4 regions of the Peribacillus sp. FSL H8-0477 genome follow, and region 4 is predicted to be linked to each of the others. Evidence: riboswitches for the same ligand, from Rfam matches in the RefSeq annotation. Region 4 holds a riboswitch; each other region holds the start of a gene.
The links. Region 4 has a riboswitch for S-adenosylmethionine ahead of MHI18_RS09225 (methionine ABC transporter ATP-binding protein). Riboswitches for the same ligand answer to the same signal wherever they lie in the genome.

Region 1 (5,983 bases), 540 kb from region 4:
TGCTAGGGCGATTGCAATGACAACGCGCTGCCTCATCCCACCGCTAAATTGATGTGAATAATCGGAATAACGTGTAGTGGGATCCGCGATTCCAACTTCCTGAAGCAGTTGGATCGTTTTTTTCTTTGCCTCGTCCCTTGAAAGTTTCAATTTCTTTATAAAGATTTCATCAATTTGATGTCCTATTTTCATCGTAGGATTAAGCGATGTCATGGGATCTTGAAAAATCATGCCAATTTCTGTTCCTCTTATTTCTCTAAGTTTTTTAGACGATAGAGACGTGATTTCCTGATCTCGAAATTTGATGCTGCCGACTTTTACTCGTCCGTGGGGTTTTGGAATCATCCCCATGATCGATTGGGCGGTCACACTTTTTCCACAGCCGCTTTCTCCAACAATCGCTAGCGTCTCACCATCTTCTACATGAAGATCTACACCTCTCACCGCATGGATTTCTCCTCCACGTGTTTTGAATGACACATGTAGATTATCAATTTCTAATACTCTCATACATCATCTCTCCTTACTTCTCAGAGCGCGGATCAAGCGCATCCTGTAACCCATCTCCAAACGCATTAAAGGCAAACATCGTTAACGAAATCATCAATGCCGGAAAAAACAATCTCCACCACTGACCGCTTAAAACTACACCTAGAGAGTCGTTAGCCATCGTTCCCCAGCTTGCTGTAGGCGCTTGAACACCCAATCCTAAAAAACTCAAAAATGATTCTGAAAAAATAGCTTGTGGAATGGTAAAAGTTAGATTGACAATAATAATGCCCATCATATTTGGCAGCAAATGCTTTGAAATAATCTTGAAATGGGAGGTCCCCAGCTTTTCAGCGGCCATCACGTATTCCTGCTGCTTTAACTGCAAAATTTGCCCCCTCACAATTCTCGCCATGCCTACCCATCCTGTTATCGAGAGTGCCAGAATCATCGTAGTCAATCCCGGTTTCATAACAACCATCAGTAGTATCACGACAAGAAGGTAAGGGATTCCATACAAAATCTCGACAATTCTCATTAAAAAACCGTCTATTCTATCTCCTGCTCGGCTTCTTCCAGCCATATAGCCTGATATTCCTCCTACCAAAACCCCCATAATTAAATCGATTATGGCTGCGATAATCCCAATCAATAGCGAAATTCTAGCCCCTGTCCAGACCCGTACCCAAACATCTCTCCCTAAGTCATCCGTACCAAACCAATGCTTGGCAGAAGGTTTTAAGTTGCCTTCCGTCAAGGATTGATGGCTTGGAGTGAAGGGCAGGAGGTGAGGTCCAATGATCGACAGCGTTAGAATGATCAGTAATAAAAAGAAACCCGTTAACGCCAACTTGTTCTTCGCAAGCTTTAGTGCCACTTCATGCCAATACCCCATAACAGGACGGCTTTTCGTTCTATATCGTAACCTGCTGCGATCGACAGGCTTAAACATACTGTCATTTACTTCTGGCACGCCTATTCACCTCCGCTCGTCATTTTTATTCTCGGATCGACAAATCTATAGCACAAATCGATTAGAAATAGCGTTAAGACTAAAATCGTGCTGTAAAAAATGGTTGTACCCAGAATGACTGGATAATCTCGATTAAAAATACTGTCTACAAAATATTTTCCAATACCGGGTATCGCAAATATTTTCTCTATTACGAATGTTCCGGTAATTATTGATGCAAACAGCGGCCCAATAAAGGAAATGACAGGGATGATTGCATTCCGAATTCCATGCTTACAGACAATATATACCGTGGAAAGTCCCTTCGCCTCAGCCGTTTTCATATAGTTTTGGCTTAAGACCTCCAGCATGCTTGTTCTGACAAATCGGGCGATAATCGCAAGCGGACCGACTGCCAAGGCAATGGTCGGAAGAATTGTATGCGCCCATGTTCCCCACGAGGCAACTGGAAGGATTCCTGCCTCGACAGCACCGTATTTAATCAGCAAAGGTGCCAATATAAAGCTCGGTACAGAAATCCCCACTATTGCCACAATCATCGAAAGGTAATCTAGCCCTCGATTATGGTTGAGGGCAGCGATAATGCCTAAAGCCAAACCTAGTATAATGGCAACAACCATTGCTTGCAGCCCCAATATAGCTGATGGCAGGAACCCTTCTGCTATCAATGTATTCACATCTCTTGTCTTAGACTGAATCGAAGGACCAAAGTCAAAATGAAGCAAATCCTTCATATAGAGAACGTATTGAACAGGCAACGGTTCGTCCAAATTATATTTTGCCCTCATATTTTTAACAATTTCCTCCGGTAATGATTTTGCATCTGACGCAAATGGATCGCCTGGTATACTGTTCATAATGACAAAGGTCAGCGTCATAATAATCCAGAGAGTCACAACCATCGTTAGTAAGCGTTTTATTACATACATAGGATTCACCTGTCTTATTTACATATTTTTAAAAGGAAGTGAAGCTTAGCAACTCATCTTCATTAGTAATAAACAAAGTAAGCAAGTCTTTAGCAGCTTCTAAGTCTGTGATATCAATAATTTCAATTGGAGAGTGTGCGTTACGGGATGGAATAGAAAGCACGCCTGTCGGTATCCCTTTGTTGGAGAGGTGAACGGCTCCACCATCTGTCCCTATTCCAGGAAATACTTCCAGCTGATACGGAATTCCTCCCTCTTCTGCCAGTGTCTTTAGCTTCTCTCTAATGGCTGGATGGGCGATTAAGCTTGCATCCATGACCTTAATGCCAACTCCTCCACCAATCTGAAGCTCATCATCCAGGACAGTTTCTGGAGTATCACTGGCTGCTGTCGTATCAATGGCAATCGCTGCATCAGCAGCAATCCCCTCTGTTGCTACTTTCGCCCCTCTTAGGCCTATCTCTTCCTGAACCGTAAAGATAATGACAAGCTCTCCAGAGAAATCTGGAAGATCCTTCAGCACCTGTAACAACACCGCACAGCCTGCCCTGTCATCAAAGCCCTTGCCAACTATCCTCCCTGTATCACTGTTGCCCAAAACGGTAACGTCCGAAAGCCAGGTAACGGAATCCCCAATAGCAGCACCCATATTGATTGCTTGTTTCTTGGAACGGGCTCCAATATCGATATAGGATTCTCTGACAGACTTAAGCTTTCTTTCACTTTCAAACTTCCGATAATGGGCAGAAATCCCGCCAAACACACCAATTAAATACCCAGTACCAGTTCGAACCCGTACCTTTTGACCGGCCAATATACGAATATCATGACCTCCTAAAGACTCGACCTTAAGCAAGCCATCAGGTGTAATGCTTCGAATAATAAAGCCAACCTCATCCATATGCGCTGTAAGAATCAGCCTTGGCCCCGGTCTACTTCCTTTTTTTATCGCAGTAATATTACCAAGATGATCCACAGACCACTCGTCTGCTAAAGATTCAAGTTCTGACGTTATGTAACGGATAACTGGCTGTTCAAAGCCTGAAGGTCCGTGCAGCACAGAAAGCTCTCTAACGATTTTCTCCATTTCTTACTCCCCCTTTTTTCATCCCCAAACAACAAAAAGTCCCCTTCTTTTTTAAGAAGAGGACAGAATAAATAATAACTAGTTTTCTGTTCTTCTTATCTATCAGGCGAACCTGATGGAATTGGCACAGTATTCACAAGGAACCTGTTGCCGAGGTTTCAAAGGGCCATATCCCTCCACCTCTCTGGATAAGAAATCAATTATGTATTTTTATAATGAAATTAGCATAAGCCAGAATTCGAAGCACGTCAATCTATTTTTTCATTTTTATCATTTTTCTGATATATTAAATTACTATCTGAATGTTTAAATCTACAAGCCTGTTCGATAGTCACAAGACAAACCATCCTTAATCCTTCTTTGCCGCTTCCCAGCAACAACCTCGTGCTAAATCACGGTGTTTATGTGCGCCTGGCGCTTATTTTTGTGCGAAAACATCTCACCAGAAAACGTTTCAAGATCCCAAGGGTTGTTGAAAATATGTCATTTACTAGAATCTAAGTTGGATCTCTAAAGTAGAGTAAAGATAGATACTCATTTTCAAAAGACAGCCCCCCCAGACCTTTCACTTCTGACCTGATTAACGCCGGAGAGCGTTTTTGGGCATTCGGGGTTATGAAAATAGAGTCATCAAGACTGGTTAGATGCCAAATATGAGAAAAGTAGAGTCAAGTCCTTATTATTGTGTAAATTCGTTAACAATGTTTTCACTCTGATTAATTGGACGCTTTCAAACGGATAAAAAACTGTTTTTAGAGTTGCACAAAACCCTAACCTTACACTTTTTTTTGGAAACTTCCATGGCCATTTTCTCTCGCATTCGGGCAGAGCTGTCAAAGGCTTTTCACTTTGACAGCCCTGTTTGAATGTGAAATGATTCATGATGGAAGTTTTGAAAAATAACTACTTCGACAATGCTTTTTTCTTGTCGTAAACTGTGTCTTGATATTGCATTAAGAGAGCACCTACTAATCGGAAAGCAGATTGGGTATTAGGAAAGATCCGGATTACTCTTTCTCTTCTGCGTACTTCTTGATTTAAACGCTCCAGCGAATTTGTACTACGAATGTGCTGCCTGATTTTTTCAGGGTGATTCATGTATTGAATGGTGTCTTCGAACCCTTCATCCAAAATTTGAAGGGCTTTTTCATATTTTGATTCCTCACCAAATTTATTTATTAACTCCGTTTTAAATAGACGAATATCATCTATCGTGACTGCTTCAAATACCCGTTTAATCATCAAGCGAATATCAGATGATCCCTTTTTAGGCAGTTTTTCGATAATGTTCCGTTTAAAATGGACATTGCACCGTTGCCAGCTGGTCCCAATGAATTCCCGTTGGACTGCTTTGACTAACCCTTGATGGGCATCAGAAATCACCAGTTTCGGGGATTGAAGACCGCGGGATTTTAGTTGCTTAAAGAACTGTGACCAAGATTCAAAGCTTTCTACATGATCTACATGGAGCCCTAGAATCTCTCGCTTATTCTGTTCCGTAAGGGCAGTCGCAATATATACGGCTTTTGAGACAACTTGATGGTGCTCACGCACCTTGATATACATGGCATCTACGAAAACAAAGGGGTAGTACGTGGTATTGAGGGGCCTCCCTGCCCAGCCATTAACAATGGGATCAAGCTTTTCAGTCAGCGATGAAACGAAGGATTTTGAGACATTTTCACCGCATAGCTGTTCGACAATATGAGTAACCTTTCGTGTAGAAACTCCATTGATTACCATCTCTAACATGGAAAGGACGAGCGCTTGATCGACCCGAGCATATTTTTCAAATACAGAAGGGGAAAAGTCGCCATTACGTGTTCTAGGGACCTTCAATTTAATCTTGCCAATACTCATCGTAAAATCACGTTCATAATAGCCATTTCGATAATCCTGACGCTCGGTAGAGCGCTCATAAGATGAAACTTGTAGATGGTTGTCTCTCTCTTTCTCCATAAACTCATTTAAGATCAACACAACCGCTGATTTAATCACGGCATCAAGATTAGAATTCATAATGGAAAGTTTTAAAAGATCGATATCAAGGTTAAACTGTAACTGAGTCATTATATTCCCTCTTTTCAATGTGTTTTCATGGTGAAAACATTGTTTCCAAGAGCGAATAAAATGACTCTCTTTTTTTACACAATTATATGGACTTAATCAAAAGTAGAGAAAGATACCCTATTTTCAACAACCCTAAAGCCTTGAATGTCTTCGATGTGTGCAAAACTAACGATTTTCTGTGCACTTGGGGTTCATTTCTGTGCAAAACCCAGCAAAAAGTGTGCAGTTCAGCGACTTTTCTGTGCAAAACAAGCCAAAAAGTGTGCAAAGGGGTTTTTAGGGGATCGGGGTATGAAAATAGTATCTCCACCAACAAAAAAAGAAGAAGCAATCGCTTCTTCCCCTTACAGTGTTACCCCTGTTTTAAAGATTGCCAGTTCTCTAAAGTCGTTCTTTTCATTGTTGACGAATTCTCCGTTGGTGACTTGGATGATG
Region 2 (5,983 bases), on a different contig from region 4:
GCTCGTTACCATTCGATACGTTCCCCCATAAACATCCTCAGAAACAATAACGTGGTCACCGGCAGACAGCAGAAGAAAAGCTGTGGAAATGGCAGCCATGCCAGAGGCGAAGGCAAATCCATTTGTTCCTTCTTCAAGGTCAGCGATAATATCTTCTAATGCTTCACGGGTAGGATTCCCACTGCGACTATAGTCGTACTTGCCAAACTGATCAATCGCAAACTGATGAAAGGTAGAAGAAAGATGAATCGGTACATTAACAGCTCCTGTTTCAGGATCAATTTTATGCTGATTGTGAAGTAATTGTGTTTCAAAACTAAAAGATTGTTTTGTCATGGTCGAACCTCCTTTTTATATTGGGGGGAATTCTGTTTAGGCCGCTGTACGACGCCCAGATAAAAAGTATGATCGACTCAAAAAGAGGCAAACAAAAAAAGTCCTCTAATGATGTGACCCCTAAAAGTTAGAGTTTTATATTACGCAGCCAATTGGTTGGTTTGAAGACGGTATTGTACCGGACTCATTCCAGCCAATTTCTGTTTAATGCGTTGGTTATTATAATAATAAATGTAGGACTCGATAGTCCGTTTCAGTTCCTCGTACGTGCGAAGTGGTTCACCATAATACATTTCTTGCTTTAATAATCCGAAGAAGTTCTCCATAGGCGAGTTATCTAAGCAGTTTCCCTTTCGGGACATGCTTTGGAACACGTTATGTTTTTTCAATGTATGGACCCATTTTCTATGCTGATAATGCCAGCCTTGATCTGAATGGATGGTCGTTCGGTATCTTGCCTCTTTTACTACTCGAAGAGTTTCCTTCAAAGGCTCTAGTACAAAGTCCAGTGTCGGATGCATACTCATCCCATATGAAAGAATTTCACCATTATACATATCCAAAATCGGACTGAGGTAGAGTTTACCTCCATCCGCACACTTGAATTCTGTGATGTCGGTGGTGAGTTTTTGATAGGGAATAGGGGTCTTAAACCGGCGATGGATTCTGTTCTTCGCTACCGTGCCAATTGTTCCTTTGTACGAACTAAATCGACGTGATTTACGGGTGAACTTATCCCCTTTCAATCCAAGCTTTCTCATGATGCGTAGTACTTTCTTATGATTCACTAGGAGTCCCTGGTTCTTTAACGCTAAACGAATCCTGCGATACCCATAGTTGCCATTATGCTCTTCAAAAATAGCTTGAATGATTTCTTCTACTTCTTGATGAGGGTTTTCTTGCTTCATTTTTTTCACATGGTAATGATAAGAAGATTCGGGAATACCTATGAACTGAAGTACATCCTTCAGTCGGAATTCTTCTTTGAGTTCGTATGATAGCGCTGCTTGTGCTTTTCGAGATAACCGTCCGGATCCATCTGAAAAGCGCGCAACTTTTTTAGGTACTCGTTCTCCAAACGCAGAAGTTCATTTTCCCTTTTGAGTTTCTGTTCAACGGTCATCTCTTTTACAGGCTGTTTTCTTCTTTGATTGTTCTTCGCTTTGTCTGACATGGCTGGCCGTCCTTTCGGTTTAAGTAGGCCTTCCACACCACTCTCAAGGAGTTTTCCTTTCCACGAAGCAATCAAAGGTGGATTGGTCAACCCGAAGTGAAGAGCCGTTTCAGTGTAAGAAGCGCCTGTCCTTTTCATAAAGCTTAGTACATCAAGCTTGAATTGAACAGAGTAAAATTCATTGGTTTTCTTTCTAGAAAGTCCAACTGCGCCTTGGTTCTTGTATATATTTACCCAATTTCTTAATTGCGTAGGTGATTTTATCTCGTATTTACGAACAAGTAGTTTGAAGCCAAGTGGACCATTCAGATACTCTCTCACAATCATCAACTTAAACTCATCGCTATATTTAGCCATACTAAAACACCCCAAAAGTTAGATTATGACTCTAACTTTTGGGGTGCACTTCATAAGAAGAAGACTTTTATTGTTAAGTCATCTTCTTATCTGCCAAGCCATACAAGCTTGCTGGAGTTAGCACCTTTTCAATGGGTTGCATTGATGGTTGCTGAGGTGTCATAGGGCCATTCCCTCGACCTCTCTGGATAAGAAATTCAGAGTATTCTATTTTTTTGAATCTTACTATATTACAGGGTTCATGTCAACGGCTTGATTAGTATATCTGTGTTCATGATTATGTCACTTACTTGTCAATAAATAGTAAAGAATATGTACTCAGCTTACTCAGTCTATATGGTATTTTGGTAGTAATAGGGTCTAAGGATGGAGGAAATAAGATGGAAGAATTAAGTGTAACATTGGCAATTGCAAGTGTTATGACACTCGGCTATTTTTTTTGCTACACCATTTTTCACAAAGCTTCATAAACAGGTAAAAAGGCAGCAGAGGCTGTCTTTCAGTTTGTTTGTAGACAAAAGGAGATTGGAATTAAAAATTCCGATTTCCTATAGAAATACTTTGGCGTCTACCTCTGAATACATATCCTTCACCAAGTCATAAATGAAAGTGAAGTCAATGGCCGCCTTCATTTTGCGAATCAAATGGTTAGGTGGCACTAGCCTAAGTTGTAATCCTTCTATTTTTAAACAAAGTGACTCGAGGATATCTAAAAGGTAAAACAAAGTTGATTGGAACGGAAGGTAGGAGACTCCTGCGGGAAAAGCGTGTCTAGGTGAGACCCCGCAGGCGAAAGCCGAGGAGGCTCACCGACCGCCCGCGGAAAGCGAGTGCTTAGAGTGGAAATCAATGTTCATGTTATACAAACCATAAAAAATAGACAAACTCGGTTTTCACCCGAGTTTGTCTACAGTCTGAAAGGCAGCTGAGGCTGTCTTTTTTTCTTTCTCGCCTATTTTTAGCAGTTATATCCAAAGTTACCCACCGTATTCCTTGCTTTTAAAAGTTTAAAGTTTGTACAATACTAATGAAGGCGTTTTATATTAATGGGGATTAATTAAAAACAAAGGGAAGATGACTATCTTTAAACAAAAGAGAGCTTAAGTAAAAGCTTGTAATCAGGAGGAGAAACGATGAAATATAGAATCGAGAAAGATACAATGGGGGAAGTTCAAGTACCGTTCGATAAATATTGGGGTGCACAAACAGAAAGAAGCCGGAATAACTTTAAAATTGGTAATGAGAAAATGCCGCTTGAACTAATTCGAGCCTTTGCCTATGTGAAGCAGGCTGCAGCAAAAGTGAATTATGAGTTAGGTGATTTATCAGAATCAAAAATGAAAGCGATTGTACAAATCTGTGGTGAAATTATGGAAGGAACGCTTGATGAACATTTTCCACTAGTGGTCTGGCAGACAGGCAGCGGAACACAGAGTAATATGAATGTTAATGAAGTGATTGCAAATAAAGGGAACGAATGGTTGAAGGAAAAAGGTAGTGACGAGACCCTTCATCCAAATGATGATGTTAATAAAGCACAAAGCTCGAATGATACATTCCCAACTGCGATGCATATTGCCGCTTATATGGAAGTTGCAGATCAATTAATTCCGGCTATTAAAGAGCTTCGGTTGACCTTTGCAGCCAAAGAAGAGGAATTCTGGGATATTGTCAAGATTGGACGTACTCATCTTCAGGATGCTACTCCATTAACATTGGGTCAAGAAATTTCAGGATGGAAAGCGATGCTTGATAAAGATCTGAGAATGGTTGAAGAAAGCAGCCGTTACCTATTAGATTTGGCACTGGGTGGAACAGCAGTGGGTACGGGAATTAATACGAAGGCTGAGTTTCCAGCATTGGCAGCAAAACAAATAGCTGCCGATACAGGTCATTCATTTGAAACAGCAGATAATAAATTCCATGCATTAACAAGCCATGATGAACTAGTCTATGCACACGGTGCATTAAAAGCACTTGCAGCGGATTTAATGAAGATTGCAAACGATGTTAGATGGCTGGCAAGCGGACCAAGAAGCGGAATTGGCGAAATTACTATTCCTGCCAATGAGCCTGGAAGTTCCATTATGCCTGGGAAGGTAAATCCAACTCAAAGTGAAGCGTTAACGATGATTGCTGTTCAAGTTTTTGGGAATGATACAGCTGTATCGGTAGCTGCAAGCCAAGGTAATTTTGAATTGAATGTTTTTAAACCAGTTATTATCTATAATTTCCTGCAATCTGTGAAGCTATTAAGTGAAGGCATTATTTCCTTCAACGAACATGCAGCTAAAGGAATTGAAGCAAATGAAGAAAAAATAAAGGAAAATCTTGATCAATCCTTAATGCTGGTGACTGCGTTAAACCCATATATCGGTTATGAAAAAGCAGCTGAAATTGCAAAACTAGCCTTCAAAGATGCCTCAACCTTGAAAGCTGCAGCCTTGAAGTTAAATTATCTTACTGAAGAGCAATTTGATCAATGGGTCGACCCGCAGACAATGGTCAATAAATAATAAGCAAAGCCCTTCTGATTTAAGGGGGTCAAGCTTCTAAGGAGCAATTGCAATGGCACTTTGTCCGTTATGTAATGGATTAAGAAAAATTAATGTTCTTTGTTCAGAATGCAACACTGAAATGGATGATAAAGGTAAGAGTATGGATTATGATGATGAATACAGTGCTTATATGGATACGGATACCTTAAAACAAAATGATGGGTTTATGCGTAGTCTTGCTGACGGTCAGTGTCCTCATCTAATGAAATGCCCAAGTTGTGGACATGATGAAATTATACTTGTGAAGGAATAACCCAGCATTATAAGATGAATAAAGGCTATCGAGTGGATCTCGATAGCCTTTTCTTTGTAAATTATTGTTCTTTCATAGTACGAATTCGTACTTCGGTTTCTTTATCGAAGAAATGAGCTTTGTTCATATCTAAGGCTAGTTTAACTTTCTCACCCGCTTGATAAATGGTACGTGCATCTACACGAGCAACAAAGTCTTGCCCAGCGATGGTTGAGTAAAGCATAAATTCAGCACCCATCAATTCTGCTACATCAATATGAGCAGTAACTGTCGTTTCTGGAGATGATTCAATAAATAAAGGCTCGTCATGGAAGTCTTCTGGACGGATACCTAGAATTATTTCTTTACCGATATATCCTTGCTCACGAAGCATCTTCATTTTACCTTCAGGTATAGCGATGGTTTGTTCACCTGTTTTAATGATGCCATCAGAAAGAGTTCCATGCAGGAAGTTCATTGCTGGTGAACCGATAAATCCACCTACAAATACATTATCAGGTTTTTCATAGACGTCTTTAGGTGCCCCGACCTGTTGAACAATGCCGTCTTTCATAACTACAAGACGAGTTGCCATTGTCATGGCTTCTGTCTGATCATGCGTTACATAGATTGTTGTTGTATTTAAACGTTTGTGCAATTTTGCAATTTCTGCACGCATTTGAACCCGAAGTTTTGCATCTAAATTGGAAAGTGGTTCATCCATTAAGAATACTTTCGCATCACGAACGATAGCACGACCAAGCGCAACACGCTGACGCTGTCCGCCCGATAAAGCTTTTGGCTTCCGATCTAAGTATGCTTCTAGACCTAGAATCTTTGCAGCATCGTTAACGCGGACTTCAATTTCTTTTTTTGGCATCTTTCTTAATTTTAAACCGAACGCCATATTATCATAGACTGACATATGTGGATATAGTGCATAGTTTTGGAATACCATGGCGATATCACGATCTTTAGGAGGAACATCATTAACGCGTTTTCCATCGATAAAGAAATCACCTTGTGAGATTTCCTCAAGACCAGCTATCATACGTAAAGTAGTTGATTTACCGCAGCCGGATGGACCAACAAATACGATAAATTCCTTATCTTCAATTTTTAGATTAAAATCATCAACAGCAGTTACTTTATTATCGTAAACTTTAAAAATATGATCTAATTGTAATTCAGCCATTAGTGAGTCCCCCTTAAATATGTATCTTACCATTAGTGTAATGGAAGCGTGTTCAAAACGATATGTACAATCTGCACAAAATTCAGACACCTTTTTTCAGGCAAATCTTCTAAACTCCTATTTTCCCAGTT
Region 3 (5,983 bases), 1.2 Mb from region 4:
AGGGGAATGTGAATGCTATACAAATCCTGATGAAAATATTATGTTTACTGTAGAATGGGATGTAAAAAAGGAAGAATTTAAATTAAAGCATAAAGAAAAATGATGGGATTAATATAAAAAAGATGACCCGTTATAAAATAATAATGGATCATCTTTTTTTATTATTTAATTAATAACGTCCTCCTAATATTTACTAATTAATAGTAACGTTGTTCATGTGAAAAAACTACAATTATTCTTTTTAAAACTTATCTAGTAGTTCAATCTTCTTGCCGGTTCATTTTTTGGTAAATCCATATTTACTTGACCTTTTGTTCGACATTCAAAAACCGGGTCTTGAAACCCTTGGCGTTCAACGATTTGAATGTACGATTTTTTCTTTTTTTTAGGTTAAAGAGAGAAAGGGAAGAAAGTCAATGAAATCAAGGGTTTGAATGGATGATAATCACTATAATCATACATTTATATCAAGTAAAAAAATACAATTTAATGTAAATATACCTTTACATTAAATTGTATTTTTTTTACAATAAAAGTGTAAAGATATCTTTACGCTTGAATTGGAGGATTTAAAATGAAAGTGATAAATCACATTAAGGAAATTAGAAAAAAAAGAGGTATAACACAGGTCAAACTGGCAGAGGATTTACAAATTACACGTCAAACTGTAAATGCAATTGAAAAGAACAAGTATAATCCCAGTTTGGAATTGGCTCTAAAATTAATACAGTATTTTGATGTACCAATTGAGGAATTATTTTATTTAGAGAAATCGAAGGGGGAATAACTATGAAAATGAAAAAATTACAACAAATTATTTGGGCTGTTGTTATTGTATCTATAATATTAGGAGTTTTCTTAGGTATATATATTGAGGGTAACGCCACTAGTGAGTACAGATATGATATAGCTATTCCTATGGTAGGTGGAGCAATCTTAGGATTTGTCATCTGGTTGTTTTTTTCTAAATTGAACAAAAAAAGAAATGGAAATGTTCCAGAAGTTGATGAACGAAAAGTAATGCTTATGCAACGATATTTTATGATAGTACTATATGTTATTCTTTGTGGTAGTGGAGTTGCTTTACTAACTTTATATTCAATGGGTGTTCATTTTATTGAAACTGGTATGTTGATCATATGTATGATGGGAATATATATGATGATTGGATTTGGAGCTATCATAACAAAACGATTGTAAAATTACATTTAAATGGCCACCAATTGACGTTCTTTTGAATGTATGATTCTTACACAAATCATACATTCAAATTCAGGTAAAAAATAGTGCATTAAGGTATCTTCCATTCAAATAACGCAAAAAAATTTCCTTTTTCAACTTCTTGTAAACATTGATAACATAAATAAGATTATAAATCCTGTCGTTAGTTTAGATAAAATTTTATTTCTTTTACTTTTTTCTTTATCTTCATATAAATAGCCACAGTCCAATACTAGAAGTGCTGACATATGTTGAATGACAAACGAAAGAGTTATACCATTTTCACCTACTAAATAGACGATAAATATCAGATATAACCCAATTACTCCGATGCTAAGAGAGTAATATAAATTACTTTTCTTTTCAGCACCTATTGTTAAGAAAATCCCACTAATAATTACAAAAATAAAAGTACAATGGTTTTCAAAATTATTCAATTAAATTTTTCTCTCGCTTGAAATCTTATACAATCCTCTTTTTTCTTTAATACAATCACCAGTTATAAACTACCGTTAACATAATAATAATATATCAGATTGTACTAAAAACACCCCATAATGAATTTAAAAATACGAACCACCCACTACTCTTCTATAAAAATAAAAACCCAGCTCGAGGCCAGCTTCCGAGATCAGGGGTTATGTTAATAAAAACATGAAAAAGGCTGCCCAGTTGATGTGACCCCCGAAAGTTAGACAATAACTTTCGGGGGGATTTTAATGGTCAAATAAGATGTGAATTTGAGCAGTGATCAATGGCTACTTGCAAGAAGTTGCGGTTACAGGAATTTGCCTGAAAAATAGACCATTGATCGTTCTATGGTGCGAAAATGGGTGAACGTTTATAACTTACTTGGAGGAGCTGGTTAGAGCAAAAAAAACACTAAGATTACCCATGAAGAGGAGCGTGTATTTGCAGCCTCTTTTTTCTTTGTGCTCTTTTTTATCAGGATTATTTTATATGTACACATGTTGGACACATCAATATCGTATTCTTTTGGTATACCAAATTAAGACGGACAGATAGTCCAACAATCGTAGTGGTTAAAACTGTTATAACGATGGTGATAACGCTACCAAAAGATGTTTGAATTCAAAGAAGCTATAGTGAGGTAAAGGAGGTGATACAATGAAACGTATATTTTTAATTTTAAGTACTGTAGTGTTCGTTCTGGCAGGTGGATTGGCATTAGATAATTCTTCAGCTCAAGCAAGTGTTCCACGGTATTCCTTTCAAACTGAAGATGGAAAATATGATGGTGAAATTGGTAATCCTAACAAAGGTAGTGACATACAAATCGAACTAGTTTCCCCAATCTATTTTAAGACCTCTACTGGAAGTAAGAAATTAACTGATTATAGTAAAATACAGGTTCGTCTCGTCAATGCTAGTACTGGAAAGGCTACAGGCTATCATAGCTTAGCTGGTGGAAAGGCGTTATTCAAAGGCATGAAAATAGGTAAATTTTATGTCGACGTGAAAGATGGATACGCTTCTGGTAAAGTAACTGGAAAATTAGATATTGTTTTCATGAACTAACGTAGGTGTTAGTAGCTCAGAAGACCGCCAATGGCGGTCTTTTTAGGATTCATTTATAATCCTAAATTTAAATTCAAGTAAATTCGCCCCACTTCATCTATCTTGCTCGATCGTCCAGAAAGGGTGGTTAAGCTGATTTATATTGGAGAGGGGTGGGGAATTATGAAGGTTAACAGCCGTTTCAGTATTCTTTTAAGCTGCTTCTTCTTTGATATAATAGTAGGAAAAGGGGGAAACACATGATTGTTTTTCAGAATGAGACCGTTGTCGTTTTTCAAAGTTCGCTGTACCAAACCACTTCAACGATGATAGATGCAGAGACGTCTTTGCTGCTAATCGACCCGGGCTGGCTGCCGGAAGAAGTATGTGAAATCCAATCTTATGTAGCTGCAATTCGAAGAGGAAGGCCTCTGTATCTGCTGTTTACCCATAGTGATTTTGACCATATTATTGGTTACGGAGCATTCCCGGATGCAGTAGTAATCGCTTCAGCAGCCTTTACCAATCATCCTGCAAAGGACTTTCCACTCAAACAAATCCATGACTTTGATAAGAAATACTATTTGAAACGCTCTTATCCAATTTTGTATCCGGAGGTGGAGTGTGCCGTTGCCAATGACGGCGAAACAATGAAGATAGGTAATCGTATGCTTACATTTTACCTTGCTCCTGGCCATACCAATGATGGACTCGTTACGGTCATTGAACCTGGGGGAATACTTGTGGCTGGAGACCACTTGTCAGATGTAGAGTTTCCTTTTATTTTTGACAATTATGAAAGCTATCAGAAAACGATTAACAAAATAAAGAAAATCATTGATTCAGGAAACATAGAGCTTTTAATTCCGGGACATGGGAGTGTAACGAATTCAATGGAAGACATACAACAGCGTGTAAATCAGTCGATTCATTATTTACAATCCCTAAAACAAAGCGAAGATTGTGAAGACGCACTTAGGGAACAGTATGAATTTTTTGAAGGAATGAAGGATACACATTTACATAATGTCAGAGAGGCCGCTAAAAAAGAAAAGTGAATCGAAATATAAAATAAAATATTCAGAATATTATTGACATTGAAATTTATGTGCTATATACTTCAAACAGATAAATACCTTAATTAAATAGTAATGACACTCTTATCGAGAGCGGCGGAGGGAATAGGCCCTGTGAAGCCCGGCAACCATCAAGCAAATGCTTGAAAAGGTGCTAAATCCTGCAGATCAACTGATCTGAAAGATGAGGGAGGATTTTTTTAAAAACCCTCTTCTTGTTTTTTGAAGAGGGTTTTTTGCGCTTATTAAACCAAGTAAGCAAATCGGTATTCTAGAGAAAACGGAGGTAGGGAAATGAAGAAATGGGCTATATTATTGGCATTAGTAGGATTAGTACTTTCAGGATGCTCGAACGATGCCAGCGGGACTGGTAAGGACGGAAAACCAAAGAAAATTATTCTTGATTATGCGTATTATTCACCGGTTAGCTTGGTATTAAAAGATCAGGGGCTGGCTGAAAAGAAATTCAAAGAAGAGGGTATTGATGTCGAATTCGTCCTCAGCCAAGGTTCTAATAAAGCGTTAGAATTTCTTAGTTCAGATAGTGTTGATTTCGGTTCAGCTGCAGGTGCGGCAGCCTTGCTTGCCAAAGAAAAGGGCACACCTATCCAAACCGTCTATATTTCCTCAAAGCCGGAATGGACGGCGCTTTTAGCCAAAAAAGGAAGTATTCAATCAGTAGCTGATTTAAAGGGGAAAAAAGTAGCGGCAACGCTGGGTACCGATCCCTATATTTTTCTCTTACGTGCGTTAAAGGAAGCTGGATTAACAGAGAAAGATGTTGAAATTGTAAACCTACAGCACAGTGACGGAGCTGCAGCTGTTCAATCAGGTGATGTAGATGCTTGGGCGGGTCTTGATCCACATATGGCTAAGGTAGAATTGGAATCAGATATTCAAATCTTTTACCGAAATCCTGACTTTAATAGTTTTAGTACGTTGGATGTTCGTGAGGACTTTGCTAAGAAGTATCCAAAATATGTGGAAAAAGTTCTTGAAGCATATGAGGAAGCTCGGCAGTGGACAATCGACCATCCAGAAGAAACCGCAGAAATTCTTGCGAAAGAAGCAAGCATTTCACTTGAGGTTGCAAAAAAACAATTGGAACGTACGGATTTTTCTAAACCGATTCCCGGTGATGAACAAAAAGCCATTATTACTGGTTCAGGAGAGGTACTCAAAGAAGCTGGTTTATTAAAAGACTCGACCGACGTTAATGAGCTGACAGAAAAGTTACTTAACCCGACATACGCGGAGAAAGTCACCAAGTAATGGAGAAGAGAGGGGAATAGGATGTTAGAGCAAAGTAATCGTGCGCTTAAATTGGGTCAAATAAACAAAATGACAATGACAAGTAAAAAGCCGCAGAGTAATCGTAGGCTTCTGCTGGGCAGCATCCTGCCAGTGACATTAGTCGTGTTATGGGAAGCAGCAAGCAAAATGGGGCTTATTGAAGCCCATTTGCTGCCTGCACCATCTGTAATTATTGCCAGCCTATATCAAATGGTGTTGGAAGGAACCCTTTGGGGACATCTTGGTTCGACCTTAACAAGAGTGTTTGCAGGATTTTTTATTGGAACACTGGCTGCCATAATCGTTGGTTCATTGGTGGGTTATCTGAAAATTTTTGAAGAACTTGTGGATCCCATTATTCAAGCGCTTCGATCGATTCCATCGCTTGCTTGGGTACCGTTGTTTATTCTCTGGATGGGCATTGGTGAAACCTCGAAGGTGACGCTCATCGCGGTTGGGGTGTTTTTTCCAGTCTATCTGAACATGGTGGCCGGGATACGGGGTGTAGATCGTAAGCTGATTGAAGTCGGTAAAATATATGGTTTTACATCGTTTCAAATTGTCCGCAGAATTATTCTTCCTGCCTCGCTTCCATCATTTTTGACAGGAATCCGCAGCGGTCTTGGCCTTGGATGGATGTTTGTTGTGGCGGCAGAAATTATGGGGGCAAGCAAAGGGCTGGGTTACCTGTTGATTGTCGGCCAGAATACGTATTCTCCAGATACGATAATCGGCAGTATTCTTCTTTTCGCTATTCTAGGTAAACTAACCGACTGGTTCCTAAAAATGATTGAAGAACGCTCACTAAGGTGGCAGGACAGTTTGGCAAATCAACATTGAGAAAGAAGGAATCGATATGTTATCTGTACAACAGG
Region 4 (5,983 bases):
GTTCCCTGCCTATTCATCAAAGTAATGCCTATTTATTTAAAGACACAGAGCATGCAGCCAATTTATTTGGATTAAAGGAAGCAGGCTATATATATACAAGGATTCATAATCCAACTGTTACTGTATTTGAGGAAAGGGTTGCCCTGCTAGAAGGAGGGATTGGGTCTCTTGCGGTTGCAAGTGGAATGGCTGCTATTTCACTAGCCATCCTCAATTTAGCTGGAGCTGGGGACGAAATTGTAGCAGCTTCAACCCTTTATGGAGGAACATACAACTTATTTGCCAACACGCTGCCGAAGTATGGGATAAAAGTTCACTTTGTTTCACCTGAGGATCCAGAAAACTTTAGAAAAGCAATTACGCCGAAAACTAAGGCTATTTTTGGAGAAACCATTGGTAATCCAAGTTTAACAGTATTAGATATTGAAGCTATTGCTGACATTGCTCATGAAAATGGTATACCGCTGATTATTGATAATACCTTTGCAACACCTTATCTATGCCGGCCAATTGAATTCGGAGCTGATATTGTGATCCATTCCGCAACTAAATGGCTGCTTGGTAATGGGACGACATTGGGCGGTATTATTGTTGATGGTGGAAACTTTGACTGGAATTCACCCAATTTCCCTGGCTTTACGGAACCGGATCCGAGCTACGGAGGGATTGTTTTCAGTGAAGCAGCGGGTCCTGCTGCATTCATAACAAAGGCACGTGTGCAATTGCTTCGTGATTTTGGTCCGACTTTGAGTGCACAAAGTGCGTACCAATTTACGCTCGGTTTAGAAACGCTTCATGTGAGAATGAAGGAGCATCTAGCCAATACAAAAGAAATTGTAACCTATTTGGAAAATCATCCCGCTGTCAGCTGGGTAACCTATCCAGGTAATGAAAATCATCCGGATAAAAAACTGGTTGATAAATATTTGCCAAAGGGTGCAGGATCCATCGTTATCTTTGGAATTAATGGCGGCCGCGATGCGGGAGCGAAATTGATTAACTCCATCGAGCTATGGTCACATGTTGCCAATGTAGGCGATGCTAAGAGTTTAATTATTCATCCTGCAAGTACAACACATCAACAATTAAATGATAAGGAATTACTAAAATCGGGGGTCAGCGCGGATCTCGTACGTCTATCGGTTGGCATTGAAAACGTGGAAGATTTAATTGAGGCGCTCGAAGATGGTATCGGAAAAGCAACAGGAATTACGAGTACTTCAATTAAAACTAGTTAAGAGCATCTGACACTAGATGTTATTGATTGACACCATCTCTTTATTCATGATATTATTTTGTAATAATTATTATGGACTTTAAACGAGGGGAAACCTTCAATCACATATACGTTTTACTCTTATCAAGAGAGGCTGAGGGATGTGCCCTTTGAAGCCCGGCAACCGACAAGGAATACCTTGGAAAGGTGCCAATTCACACAAAGCAGTTATGCTTTGGGAGATGAGAGGACGGTTAGTTTCTTAGCCTGCCTTTCTGCTCTTGCGGAAAGGTTTTTTTGTTTCTTAATTGAAATTCTAATACATGTTTAGCGTGAAATGAGAAACGATATATGTGAAGGCTTTTCTTGAGAGGAAGTTTACTAAGTTCATAGAATGTATTGAATAAAGAGGTGAGATTATTGATAACATTATCACAAATAAGTAAGTCCTTTCGTACAGGCTTGGCCCAAGGTGGATTAATAAAAGCTGTCGATAATGTCAGCATGAAGATAGATCAAGGTGAAATTTTCGGAATCATTGGATATAGCGGAGCAGGAAAAAGCACGTTAATTCGGATGTTAAATGGTCTTGAAACACCAACGGATGGCTCGGTTATTGTGGCAGGCCGGGAAATATCTAAAATTAAAGGGACAGAGCTCAGAAAGGCTCGACAAGAAATCAGTATGATATTTCAACATTTTAATCTGCTCTGGTCTCGAACGGTTTCTGATAATATTGCTTTTCCTCTGGAAATTGCCGGTGTGTCGAAAACTGAAACGAAAAAAAGAGTAAATGAATTGATTAATCTGGTCGGTCTCGAAGGCAGAGAAGACGCGTATCCTTCTCAGTTAAGCGGCGGGCAGAAGCAAAGAGTTGGCATTGCTAGAGCGCTGGCGAACAATCCTAAAGTACTTCTTTGTGATGAGGCAACTTCAGCCCTCGACCCACAGACAACTGATTCAATTCTAGAACTTCTGGTTGATATTAATAAACGATTAGGATTGACAATTGTTTTAATTACCCATGAAATGCATGTCATTCGGAAGATTTGTCACCGTGTTGCAGTTATGGAAAGCGGGCAAGTGGTAGAACAAGGCCTTGTTCTAGATGTATTCCGTAACCCTGCTCAACCGATTACGAAGAGATTTGTTCAACAAGTAACCGAGCCCGAAGAAACGAAGGAAACGATTGAGCATTTATTGGAACGTTTCCCAGAAGGCAGGGTTATTCAGCTGACATTTGTCGGGGAATCGACCGAGAGTCCTTTAATTACTCAGCTTGTTCGTTCTTTCAAGCTGGATGTAAATATTGTACAAGGGAAAATTTCGCAAACACAACATGGTTCATACGGTACGCTGTTTATTCATATCGATGGTGCGCAGGCAGAAATGGACCAGGCCATACAATATATCAAAGAGCAGCAGGTTGGCGTGGAGGTGATTTCACATGATTGAAGAATTATTGCCTAACGTTGATTGGGAAGAAATGATGGAAGCAACATATGAAACACTTTATATGACAGGAATATCAATTGTGGCAACTTTCATATTGGGAATTGTCCTTGGTCTAGTGTTATTTTTGACGTCAAAGGGAAACATATGGGAAAATCGCCCTGTTAATGTGGTCATTAGCGCATTTGTAAATATATTCAGATCCATTCCGTTTATCATCTTAATTGTCCTTCTCATTCCATTTACCCGGGCAGTTATGGGTTCAATGATTGGTGAAAATGCAGCTCTTCCTGCGTTAATTATTGGTGCAGCTCCTTTTTATGCGAGGATGGTCGAAATAGGATTACGTGAAATTGACAAGGGTGTTATTGAAGCTTCACGGTCAATGGGGGCGACAATCAATACAATTATTTGGAAAGTGTTGATTCCGGAATCATTACCAGCCCTTATATCCGGTATCACGGTAACTGCAATTGCACTTGTTGGATATACAGCGATGGCTGGTGTAATTGGAGCAGGCGGTCTCGGAAACCTTGCTTATCTGGATGGTTATCAGCGAGGTCAAAATGATGTGACGCTAATTGCTACGATTATCATTTTATTAATTGTATTTATTATTCAAATCATTGGTGACTTTTTCACAACGAAATTAGACAAACGATAACTAGGAGATGAATTCATGAAAAAGATAGTCAGTTTTGCCTTAATTCTTGTTTTAACATTTGCGCTTGCTGCCTGCGGTAATGACGATTCAAAAGGCGGGAAAGATTCAGTAGAATTAGTGGTGGGTGCCTCAAACGTACCCCATGCAGAAATACTTGAAAAAGCTCAACCTCTTCTTGAAGAAAAAGGAATCGAGCTGAAAATTGAAACGTTCCAGGATTATGTTTTACCGAACAAAGCATTAGAGCAAAAAGACTTGGATGCAAACTATTTTCAACATATTCCTTATTTAGAAGCGCAAATTGCTGAAAATGGATATGACTTTGTAAATGCCGGCGGTATTCATATCGAGCCAATCGGAATTTACTCACAAAAGTATAAGTCTCTCGACGAACTTCCAAATGGCGCTGAAATTATTATGAGCAGCTCGGTTGCTGATCATGGTCGTGCGTTATCATTGCTTGAAGCTCAAGGATTATTGACACTTAAAGAAGGCATCGATAAAACGACGGCTACTGTAAAAGATATTACAGATAATCCAAAGAAAATTACGTTCAAAACGGATATTGAAGCAGCATTATTACCTCAGGTTTATAATAATAAAGAAGGCGATGCGGTTATGATCAATTCCAATTATGCAATTGATGCAGACTTAAATCCCCTTAAAGATTCCATTGCTATCGAAGATGAAAATTCACCATATGTGAATGTGATTGCCGTAAGAAAAGGCGATGAAGACAGCAAAGCGATTAAAGCACTAGTAGAAGTATTGCATTCGAAAGAAATTCAAGATTTCATTTTAAAAGAATATGAAGGTGCGGTTGTACCTGTTTCTGAATAAATAGATGAGTTGAGGCTGTCGAGAACTGCGACAGTCTTTTTTTTGCGAAAAATTGTAGAGGGAGAGATGGTTTTCAAAATCTGAACTGTCTCCTCGGTCGCTACTTTAGAGCCTTCCAGCGCAGATTGGTTGAATAAAGGCTATACAGGAGTTAGACCGATAAACGTGTCTGGCAGACCGATAACCAGTCAAGATAGACAGATACAACCATGAAGTAGACCAATAAAATCTAGTTAGACTGATACAACCTCCAGTTAGACCGATAAACGTGTCTGGCAGACCGATAACCAGTCAAGATAAACAGATACAACCATGAAGTAGACTGATAAAACCTAGTTAGACTGATACAACCTCCAGTTAGACCGATAAACATGGCCGGAAGACCGATAACCAGTCCAATTAGACCGTTATCAATTTACTGCCTACAATAATTCTTGCTAAAATTTTAAAAAGGGTCATTAATCTTCGGCACGCATGATGGAATAAGGTAAGTTAACCCATCTATTGCCCGTACCCAACTCGGAACAGCCTCTTGTTGTTGGTATATCACTTGAGCATCTGACCATACTAGAGAAAAAAGATGTATAAGGAGATGTTACTAATGACAAGCGAACCTGTTAATCCGACTGAAGAAGCCCTATATGAATTCAAACATGGAATGGGTGTTTTTACACAAAAGATGCCAGAAATCGCAGGTCCTTACAATGATTTTGCGAAAGCCTGTTTCAAGGAAGGCCAAATTACTCAAAAGGGAAAACAATTAATAGCTTTAGGAATCAGTCTGTACGCACAGGATGAATATTGTATTATTTATCATTTAAAGGGTTGTATTGATAATGGAGCATCCGAAACGGAAATTATGGAAGCTGTTGGAGTAACTGGTGCATTTGGAGGCGGAGCTGCACTTAGTCAGGGAGTTACGCTTGTTCAGGAAGCATTGGACGATTTATTACGGTGAACACTTACTGCTTAAGAGCCAGCGATTAGGAGGTATTTTTCATCTATACCTTATATGCTGGCTGTTATTAAGTTATATCATGTTTAGTGAATGGTAGGGCGGGTATATGACCTTTGAGTAATCTTTTAGAAACATGATAAAATTAGAACTACAAAACCAGAAAGGATTGATTCATTATCAACTCTCTAGATTTTAACGTAACCAGCGAAATGGAAAAGGCGATGCAACAATCACATGGCGTAGGCTATAGTGAGTACGGCAGGAGGTTAGATGTCCGGATCCAAGTCGAAAAACAAAGAGAGAGAGATTATGAAGCAAGCAATATGATCGTTAATGAACTTCGCAGGAAACTTCATTCCTAATATAAATAATAAATCAAATGAAACTGCCTTTAATGGAAGATAATATGCCTAATGGGTGAAGGATAAGCGTAGGATTGCTGCCTTCTTCGATTCGGTAGCATTTATCTGGCCAAAAAGGCAGTTTTTTTTATTGCTGGATAAGTTCTTCTTACAACCAGTTAAATGTGGGTTTAACGGAAGAAACATCGACTTTATGGACACATTATGTGTAAAGGATCTAAGGTTAATACTATCACCGTAGTAGAAAGTACATCGTAATGGTTGCTTACAGATTTGATTTGTTATAAAATTGTAATGAGAATAAAGTGAGAATTACTTTTATAAAGAGAGAAAATAGCTTTTGGCTATAAAATAGGAATATAGATCACGGAGGTATTCATATGTCAGCTTCAACTTTAACAATTAAGGATCTTCATGTCTCTATCGAGGGCAAAGAAATTTTAAAAGGTGTAAACCTTGAAGTAAAAGGTGGAGAAATCCACGCAATCATG

Region 1: it holds a riboswitch for S-adenosylmethionine, as region 4 does, so the genes downstream of both, MHI18_RS06530 (M42 family metallopeptidase) here and MHI18_RS09225 (methionine ABC transporter ATP-binding protein) in region 4, are expected to answer to the same signal.
Region 2: it holds a riboswitch for S-adenosylmethionine, as region 4 does, so the genes downstream of both, MHI18_RS15495 (helix-turn-helix domain-containing protein) here and MHI18_RS09225 (methionine ABC transporter ATP-binding protein) in region 4, are expected to answer to the same signal.
Region 3: it holds a riboswitch for S-adenosylmethionine, as region 4 does, so the genes downstream of both, MHI18_RS03305 (aliphatic sulfonate ABC transporter substrate-binding protein) here and MHI18_RS09225 (methionine ABC transporter ATP-binding protein) in region 4, are expected to answer to the same signal.

The regions. Positions count from the first base shown of each region.
Region 1 is NZ_JBBODE010000001.1:1,258,803-1,264,785, forward strand. Features, by position in the region: gene MHI18_RS06515 (ABC transporter ATP-binding protein) at 1-510, opposite strand, end outside; gene MHI18_RS06520 (ABC transporter permease) at 524-1,441, opposite strand; gene MHI18_RS06525 (ABC transporter permease) at 1,465-2,391, opposite strand; gene MHI18_RS06530 (M42 family metallopeptidase) at 2,420-3,478, opposite strand; SAM riboswitch class I at 3,571-3,673, opposite strand; gene MHI18_RS06535 (IS256 family transposase) at 4,382-5,548, opposite strand; gene MHI18_RS06540 (UxaA family hydrolase) at 5,893-5,983, opposite strand, start outside.
Region 2 is NZ_JBBODE010000002.1:764,139-770,121, forward strand. Features, by position in the region: gene metC (cystathionine beta-lyase) at 1-336, opposite strand, end outside; partial or broken gene MHI18_RS15490 (IS3 family transposase) at 477-1,310, opposite strand; gene MHI18_RS15495 (helix-turn-helix domain-containing protein) at 1,304-1,867, opposite strand; SAM riboswitch class I at 1,951-2,062, opposite strand; gene fumC (class II fumarate hydratase) at 3,001-4,383, shown strand; gene MHI18_RS15505 (hypothetical protein) at 4,436-4,678, shown strand; gene MHI18_RS15510 (ABC transporter ATP-binding protein) at 4,740-5,852, opposite strand; gene MHI18_RS15515 (PucR family transcriptional regulator) at 5,970-5,983, opposite strand, start outside.
Region 3 is NZ_JBBODE010000001.1:634,882-640,864, reverse strand. Features, by position in the region: gene MHI18_RS03335 (hypothetical protein) at 1-103, shown strand, start outside; gene MHI18_RS03330 (helix-turn-helix transcriptional regulator) at 575-787, shown strand; gene MHI18_RS03325 (hypothetical protein) at 790-1,200, shown strand; gene MHI18_RS03320 (hypothetical protein) at 1,335-1,658, opposite strand; gene MHI18_RS03315 (hypothetical protein) at 2,350-2,760, shown strand; gene MHI18_RS03310 (MBL fold metallo-hydrolase) at 3,000-3,797, shown strand; SAM riboswitch class I at 3,897-4,006, shown strand; gene MHI18_RS03305 (aliphatic sulfonate ABC transporter substrate-binding protein) at 4,110-5,087, shown strand; gene MHI18_RS03300 (ABC transporter permease) at 5,157-5,948, shown strand; gene MHI18_RS03295 (ABC transporter ATP-binding protein) at 5,965-5,983, shown strand, end outside.
Region 4 is NZ_JBBODE010000001.1:1,799,691-1,805,673, reverse strand. Features, by position in the region: gene MHI18_RS09230 (O-acetylhomoserine aminocarboxypropyltransferase/cysteine synthase family protein) at 1-1,238, shown strand, start outside; SAM riboswitch class I at 1,355-1,465, shown strand; gene MHI18_RS09225 (methionine ABC transporter ATP-binding protein) at 1,637-2,671, shown strand; gene MHI18_RS09220 (methionine ABC transporter permease) at 2,664-3,332, shown strand; gene MHI18_RS09215 (MetQ/NlpA family ABC transporter substrate-binding protein) at 3,348-4,172, shown strand; gene MHI18_RS09210 (carboxymuconolactone decarboxylase family protein) at 4,774-5,130, shown strand; gene MHI18_RS09205 (hypothetical protein) at 5,352-5,492, shown strand; gene sufC (Fe-S cluster assembly ATPase SufC) at 5,873-5,983, shown strand, end outside.